Linked DNA regions of Rhizobium rhizoryzae. The protein of the gene in region 1 interacts with the protein of each later gene in a pairwise test. Links are inferred from orthologs where the notes say so. Each region holds a gene or a part of one and is shown in the gene's direction. Other genes may lie near its edges. The genes, in order: dnaQ and dnaE.

What was found.
Region 2: the proteins of dnaQ (region 1) and dnaE interact in binary tests that used the Escherichia coli proteins (3 or more experiments, as listed by UniProt). The link is inferred for Rhizobium rhizoryzae from one-to-one orthologs.

Annotation. Positions count from the first base shown.
Region 1 is NZ_CP049250.1:990,964-994,278, reverse strand. Bases 74-3,072 are described here. They hold dnaQ (DNA polymerase III subunit epsilon), read left to right. Parts: upstream 74-1,223; coding sequence 1,224-1,922; downstream 1,923-3,072. Other genes in these bases: G6N80_RS10955 (FxsA family protein), read right to left, coding at 2,560-3,072; secB (protein-export chaperone SecB), read right to left, coding at 2,015-2,476; coaE (dephospho-CoA kinase), read left to right, coding at 620-1,231; G6N80_RS10975 (shikimate dehydrogenase), read left to right, coding at 74-623. In the rest of the region: more of G6N80_RS10975, read left to right, coding at 1-73; G6N80_RS10950 (Tim44/TimA family putative adaptor protein), read left to right, coding at 3,189-3,315. UniProt on the Escherichia coli protein: DNA polymerase III is a complex, multichain enzyme responsible for most of the replicative synthesis in bacteria. The epsilon subunit contain the editing function and is a proofreading 3'-5' exonuclease.
Region 2 is NZ_CP049250.1:2,940,753-2,945,146, reverse strand. Bases 201-4,278 are described here. They hold dnaE (DNA polymerase III subunit alpha), read left to right. Parts: upstream 201-580; coding sequence 581-4,078; downstream 4,079-4,278. Other genes in these bases: G6N80_RS20080 (L,D-transpeptidase family protein), read right to left, coding at 4,269-4,278. In the rest of the region: G6N80_RS20090 (ABC transporter ATP-binding protein), read left to right, coding at 1-160; more of G6N80_RS20080, read right to left, coding at 4,279-4,394. UniProt on the Escherichia coli protein: DNA polymerase III is a complex, multichain enzyme responsible for most of the replicative synthesis in bacteria. This DNA polymerase also exhibits 3' to 5' exonuclease activity. The alpha chain is the DNA polymerase catalytic subunit.

The DNA of each region.
Region 1 (3,315 bases):
AACTTGCTGACCGACCGGATGAACTTGCTCAGGAACTTGGGGCGGCCAATACCCTGTGGGTCACCGATGGTTTGGTCCACGCAACCAATACGGACGGATATGGTTTTGTTGCCAATCTCGATCAGCGAGCACCAGGCTGGTCGAAGGCCGACAAGGCCGTCATCCTTGGAGCAGGTGGCGCCAGTCGTGCGGTGATCCAAGCGGTGCGTGATCGAAAGATTGGCGAAATCCATGTCGTCAACCGCACGGTGGAAAGGGCGAGGGAACTGGCCGACCGGTTTGGCTCGTGTGTTCATGCGCATGAGATGGGTGCCTTGCGCGAGGTCATGAGCGGAGCAGGCCTCTTCATCAATACAACCTCTCTTGGCATGGACGGACAGGAGTCGATTGCAATTGATTTTACGGGCATGCAGGACGAAGCGACCGTCACCGATATTGTCTACGTGCCGCTGAAGACCCCGATGCTTAAAGAGGCGGAACGGCAGGGAAAGACGACAGTGGATGGATTGGGCATGTTGCTCAATCAGGCAGTTCCCGGTTTTGAGAAATGGTTTGGCAAGCGACCGGCGGTCGATGAGCAGCTGCGTCAGCTCGTCATTTCGGATATGGACAAGCACCAATGATCCGCATTGGCCTTACTGGCTCGATTGGCATGGGAAAATCCACGACTGCAAAGCTGTTTGCCGAGCAGGGCGTGCCCGTCAATGATGCCGATCAGGTTGTCCACGAACTCTATGCCGGGAGTGCCGTGGCAGCTATCGAAAATAGTTTTCCCGGTACCGCTCAAAACGGCGTGGTGAACAGAACCGAATTATCTCGCCAACTTGCACTCCACCCTGAACGCTTCAAGGAACTGGAAGCCATCATCCATCCGCTTGTGCGCGAGGGTGAACGCGCCTTCCTCGAACGGCAACAATCCGTTGGGCAGGATATCGTGCTTCTGGATATTCCGCTGCTGTTTGAAACGGGCGCGGAAGACCGGGTTGACGTCATCGTTGTTGTAAGTTGCGAGGCGGATCTGCAGAGGCAGCGCGTTTTGGCGAGGCCGGGTATGACGGCAGAGAAATTCGACCTGATTCTCTCTCGTCAGATGCCGGATACTGAAAAGCGCAAACGCGCAGACTTTATCATCGATACAGGGCAAGGCATCGAGGAAGCGCGTCGTCAGGTCATACAGGTCTTGAATTCAATTCGCTCTGGGGCGAACGAGGAAGCCGAAAATCATGCGTGAGATCATATTCGATACGGAAACCACAGGTCTTGAAACAAGAGTTGATCGTGTGATCGAAATCGGTGGCATCGAGCTTCTCAATCATTTTCCGACCGGTCGGACCTTTCATGTCTACATCAACCCAGGCGACCGCAAGGTCCATCCGGATGCTTTGGCAGTTCATGGGATCACAGACGATTTCCTGAAAGACAAGCCGGTCTTTGCCGAAATTGTTGATGATCTGAGAACCTTCTTCGAAGGTGCGAAATGGATCGCTCATAACGCAACCTTCGATATGGGTTTCATCAATGCCGAGTTTGACAGGCTCGGGATCCCGCCCGTTTCTCCGGAACACGTCATCGATACTCTGGCACTGGCCCGCCGAAAGCATCCCATGGGACCAAATTCTCTGGATGCTCTCTGCCGACGTTACGGGATAGACAACTCCCATCGGACGAAGCACGGGGCACTTCTCGACTCCGAGCTTCTTGCCGAAGTGTACATTGAAATGATCGGCGGAAGGCAAGCAGCTCTGGTGCTGGGTGGATCTGAAGCTGCGCGAACGATCAATGAGGCTGAAGACATCGAGGTCATAATCTCAGCTCGACCGAGACCGCTCGCGCCACGGCTGACGCAAGTCGAAATCGAGGCGCATCAGGCCATGGTCGGCAGCATTGGGGCGAAGGCCCTTTGGACTCGCTACTCCTCCTGATACCGGGTGTTGGCGCATCCGCCTCTGTCAGTGGGATCGTCACAAAAAAGCCCGGTCGATGCCGGGCTTTTGAAGGTTCGTGAATGGGAATGTCAGCTGTTCAACGAGGAACGCGACTCTTCCTGGGCAAGACGCTGTGCAAACATCTGGCCGAAATCAATCGGGTCGATCATCAGCGGTGGGAAGCCGCCATTGCGCGTGACATCGGAGATGATCTGACGCGCGAACGGGAAGAGCAGCCGCGGGCATTCGATGAAAAGCACCGGCAGCATATGTTCCTGCGGGAATCCAGTGATGCGGAAAACGCCGCCGTAAACCAGTTCCGTTGCAAAGACGACCTTATCGCCATCCTTGGCTTCCGCACTGAGCGACAGCACGACATCGAATTCCGTGTCGGACAATGGGTTCGCGTTGACGTTCACATTGATATTGATGCCGGGAGCCTTGTCACGTGCCTGCAGTGAACGCGGAGCGCCTGGATTTTCGAAGGACAGGTCCTTCGTGTACTGCGCAAGAATTGTGAGGGATGGGTTCTGATCGTCTTCATTGGCCATTGGCTGTTCCTCGGCTTTATCTTTAGCGCCGTCTATCACTTCAGTGTGACCCTTACAACCCGTTCGCAGGGTCGCGGACGAGGCTAGGAGCCAAGCTTCGGGCCGTTCGGATCCGGTCCCGAAGACCAGGGCGATGACGGATTCGGTTTGCGTTCATACTCGTTGTCTTCGAGGTCGATAACTTGTTCGCTCATCGTTGATGAGGGGTTCGCGCCGGACGTTTGCGTAAACGAAGACCTGACGACGATCCGCTGCGCCATGCGCTTCCAGATCCAGCGACGAATGAAGGGGACGAAAAGGATCAATCCCACGATATCCGTTATGAATCCCGGAATTATCAAGAGGATAGCGCCAACAACCATCATGGCTCCGTGGCCAATTGTTTCCGCGGGAACACGCCCGAGACGACTGTCGGCCTGAACTTGCCGCAGAACTCCGAGACCCTGGACACGCAGGAGCAACGTTCCCACCAACCCGGACAGGATGATCAGGCCAAGCGTTCCGAACACACCCACCCATTTTCCAACAATGACGAAGCCTGCGATCTCTGCCAACGGCAAAGCAAGGAGGACCAAAGGAAAAAGAGTGTTGCGCATGGCAATGTGTCGACTCGCGTTTCAAGACGTTTGAAGTCCTCAGCACTATTTGAATGCCGGACGGTTCAGACTATATGAGGTGTATAAAGACATATTCCAACCAACTGCGGGTGAAAATGGGCGCGAACGACTTCATAACTTTGTTCTTTCTGGTCGCCGCTGTGCTGATCTTTCTGCAGCTGAGAAGCGTTCTCGGACGCAGGACTGGCCACGAAAAACCCCCTGCCGATCCCTTCAGCGCGC
Region 2 (4,394 bases), 1.9 Mb from region 1 along the record:
AAACCTTGATCCGGAAACGGCTTCCTACGTCTTCGATGCCTTGGAAGCGCTCGTGCGGCAGTCCGGTCTTGCTGCCTTGATCGCAACACATAATCACGAACTCGCAGGCAGGATGGATCGGCGCGTCACCATTGAAGGTGGCAAGATCCGCGAGTTCTAATCGGTTTCCCAGCCGCTCTTTCAAATTTTGCCGTTACGCAACCTGCCTGCAATGCTAGGCGGGTTGATCGGATGCTGTATCCGTATGTGGCTATCCCGATTGATGATCAGGCGGCTCTCCATCACGCTCTCATAATTTATTCACTAAAAGCGTTCTGCGAATGTTCTGCTTATTGACGAAGGAACAAAAAAAGAACAAATTAAAAACATAACGGAAAGGGAGAGCGTGATGACTGACTTGCTCCGGGATGTTGCTGCATTTGCTTCGATGATGACCTTTCTCGCCAGCCTCTGCGTCATTGTCTTGTCCATGTAAGGACAGAACGCCGTTTTCCGGTTGATTGATCACTCCATTGCTGGACTTTGGTGACCGTTCCGTCGACAATTGGGAGGAGACTCTTTGAGGCAGAACGGCAGGTAAATGGCAGATCAGGTTCACGACACGGCGACAGCAGAAACGGCGGTATCGCCAGGTTTTGTTCATCTGCGTGTGCACTCGGCTTACTCTCTGCTGGAGGGAGCCCTGCCGCTCAAGAAAATTCTGGCCAAAGCGACCGCGGACAATCAGCCTGCGATCGCGATCACCGACACGAACAACCTTTTCGTGGCGCTGGAATTTGCCGAAAAGGCTACCGGTGACGGCATCCAACCTATCATCGGCTGCCAGATGTCCATCGATATGGAAGATCAGGGGGACGAAAAGCGGGGTGGCAACGGAGGCTTCGTCAAGCTTCCATCAATCGTACTGCTGGCGGCCAATGCGGTTGGCTATGAGCGGTTGGTCGACCTCGTTAGCCGCGCCTATCTCGGTGGTGAAGGGGGACATGCCGTTCACATCCGGATGTCGTGGCTCGAAGAGGGTGGCGCGGACGGTATCATCGCTCTGACCGGTTTCAGTTCCGGACCCATAGACCCACTGCTGAAAGAAGGGCACGTTTCCCAGGCTGAGCAACGATTGCTCCGGTTGAAGTCAGTGTTCGGCGATAGGCTCTATGTCGAGTTGCAGCGACACACGGGATATAGCAGGCTGCATGAGCGAAAGCTGGTGGACCTTGCTTACGCCCATGATCTTCCGCTGGTCGCGACCAACGAGGCGTTCTTCCCGTCCAAGACCGAGTACGATGCACACGATGCACTAATGGCGGTCGCCCATAACGCTATTGTCTCCGATGACACGCGCTTCCGCCTGACGCCGGACCACTGCCTGAAGAGCCGTGCTGAAATGCAGGCCTTGTTTGCGGATCTCCCCGAAGCGCTTGAAAATACGATCGAGATTGCCCGCCGCTGTTCTTTCGTTCTGAAAACGAGAAAGCCCATTCTTCCTCGCTTTACCGGCGGTGCCAGTGATGCGGAGGAGGCGGAGCGCGCAGAGGCGGCAGAACTGCGTCGCCAGTCCGTGGAGGGACTGGAAGGACGCATTGCGGCGCTCGGAATGGCAGCCGGTTATACGGAGCAGGATTATCGCGAACGCCTCGATTTCGAACTGTCGGTCATCGAGAGGATGAAGTTTCCGGGTTACTTCCTGATCGTTTCTGACTTCATCAAATGGGCAAAGCAACATGACATCCCGGTCGGACCGGGCCGAGGCTCGGGTGCAGGTTCGCTGGTGGCCTATGCGCTGACCATCACAGACGTGGACCCACTGCGATTCTCGCTGCTTTTCGAACGCTTCCTCAATCCGGAACGCGTTTCGATGCCCGATTTCGATATCGATTTCTGTCAGGATCGGCGCGAAGAGGTCATTCGCTACGTCCAGCAGAAGTATGGCCGCGAGCAGGTGGCGCAGATCATCACCTTCGGTTCGCTTCAAGCGCGCGCCGCATTGCGCGATGTCGGGCGTGTTCTCGAGATGCCGTACGGTCAGGTCGACAAGATCTGCAAGCTGGTGCCCAACAATCCAGCCAATCCGACACCGCTTTCGAAGGCCATTGAGGAAGAGCCGCGCCTGAGGGAAGAGGCTGAGAAGGAGCCGGTCGTTGGTCGGCTGCTGGATATCGCGCAGAAGATCGAAGGCCTCTATCGTCATGCGTCGACGCATGCCGCAGGTATTGTGATCGGCGACAGGCCGCTTTCAAAACTCGTGCCGATGTATCGCGATCCGCGTTCCGACATGCCGGTCACCCAGTTCAACATGAAATGGGTGGAGCAGGCCGGACTCGTAAAGTTCGACTTCCTTGGCTTGAAGACACTGACCGTCCTGAAGACTGCCGTGGATTTCGTCGCCAAACGCAACATCCATGTCGATCTGGCCACGATTCCGCTCGATGACAAGAAGACTTACGACATGCTGTCGCGCGGCGAAACCATCGGCGTGTTCCAGGTGGAAAGTGTCGGCATGCGCAAGGCACTGCTGGGCATGCGACCGGACTGTATCGAAGATATCATTGCTCTGGTGGCGCTTTACCGACCGGGACCGATGGAAAACATTCCCGTCTACAATGCGCGTAAACATGGCGAAGAAGAAATCGAATCCATCCACCCCAAGATCGACTTCCTGCTGAAGGAGACGCAAGGCGTTATCGTCTACCAGGAGCAGGTCATGCAGATCGCTCAGGTTCTGTCCGGTTACTCGCTTGGAGAGGCTGATCTGCTACGCCGCGCGATGGGCAAGAAGATCAAGGAGGAAATGGACAAGCAGCGCGAACGCTTTGTTCAGGGCGCCATCAAGAACGAGGTTTCCAAACCGCAGGCAGATCTTATCTTCGATCTTCTGGCCAAGTTCGCGAACTACGGCTTCAACAAGTCGCACGCTGCCGCCTATGCTATCGTCTCCTATCAAACGGCATATATGAAGGCTCATTATCCGGTCGAGTTTCTCGCCGCATCCATGACCTATGATATGGCCAATACGGAGAAGCTGAATGATTTCCGACAGGATGCTCAGCGCCTCGGCATCAAGGTTGTTCCGCCGTCCATTCAGACCTCGTTCCGAATGTTCGAGACGGGTGACAATTGCATCTTTTACTCGCTGGCTGCGATCAAGGGTGTCGGCGAGGCCGCTGTCGAACACATCGTCGCGGTACGTGGTGAGAAGCCGTTCAGCAGCCTGGAAGATTTCTGCCTGCGCATCGATCCCAAGCAGGTCAATCGGCGCGTTCTCGAAAGCCTGATCTTCGCTGGAGCGTTTGATTGTTTCGGCAAGGATCGTGCAGAGCTTGTCGGCGGTTTGGACCGGATCATTGGCTATGCGCAGCGGGCGGCTGAAGGCAAAACCAGCGGACAGCATGATATGTTCGGCGCTTCCTCTGCCGCCGGACCGGAGAAGCTCATTCTACCCGCGTTCGACCCTTGGACAGCGTCTGAAAAGCTGCTGCGCGAATATCAGGTGCTTGGATTTTATCTATCTGCACATCCGCTGGATACCTACGCGCAGGTGCTGGCAAAAATGCGCGTTCAAAATTTCGCGGAGTTCTCCGCTGCTGTGAAAGCCGGGGCAGGGGCTGGCAGGCTTGCAGGCACGGTCACCGCGCGGCAGGAACGCAAGACACGTACTGGCAACAAGATGGGGATCGTCACCTTTTCCGATGCAACTGGTCAGTTCGAAGCCGTGCTGTTTTCCGAAGCCTTGAACCAGTATCGCGATCTGCTGGAGCCTGGAAAATCGCTGGTGATTACGGTGCAGGCGGATGAGCGACCGGAAGGGATCGGGCTGCGCATCCAGACGGTTCAGTCGCTGGAGGAGATGTCGATCCAGATGCAGAAGGCGCTTCGCGTCTACGTCAAGGACTCAAGTCCCCTGAGATCGATCGTGAAGCACCTGAATGCGAGAGGAGACGGGCTTGTTTCCTTTGTGGTCGTCAAGGACGATGGCAAGCGGGAAATCGAGGTCGAACTGACGGAGAAATATCGCATCTCCCCGGAAATTGCCGCGGCGCTGAAAACTGCACCTGGTGTCCTGGATGTCGAACTCGTCGTTTAAAGCATGTCGCGCAAAAGTGTGCAGCGGTTTTGCGATAACGACATGCGATAATGCAAAGATCTAAAGCGTCAGGAGCGAATTTGAAAAATCGCGATACGCTTTAGCCCACGTCGAGAAACGCTGACACAGATCTTTCTGTGAAAGCGCCACTGGAGAAGCAGCTACATTATCCAGTGGCTCGGAGATCGCGTCAGCGCGTCAGTGTAATGAAGTCGGTTCCCTGGGGCGCGGTCTCGGGGCTAACACCGTTGTCTGTAATGGTGATTGATGTGCCCTCGGTGAGCATATCATTGATCTTGGTGCGGATCCGTGTTGG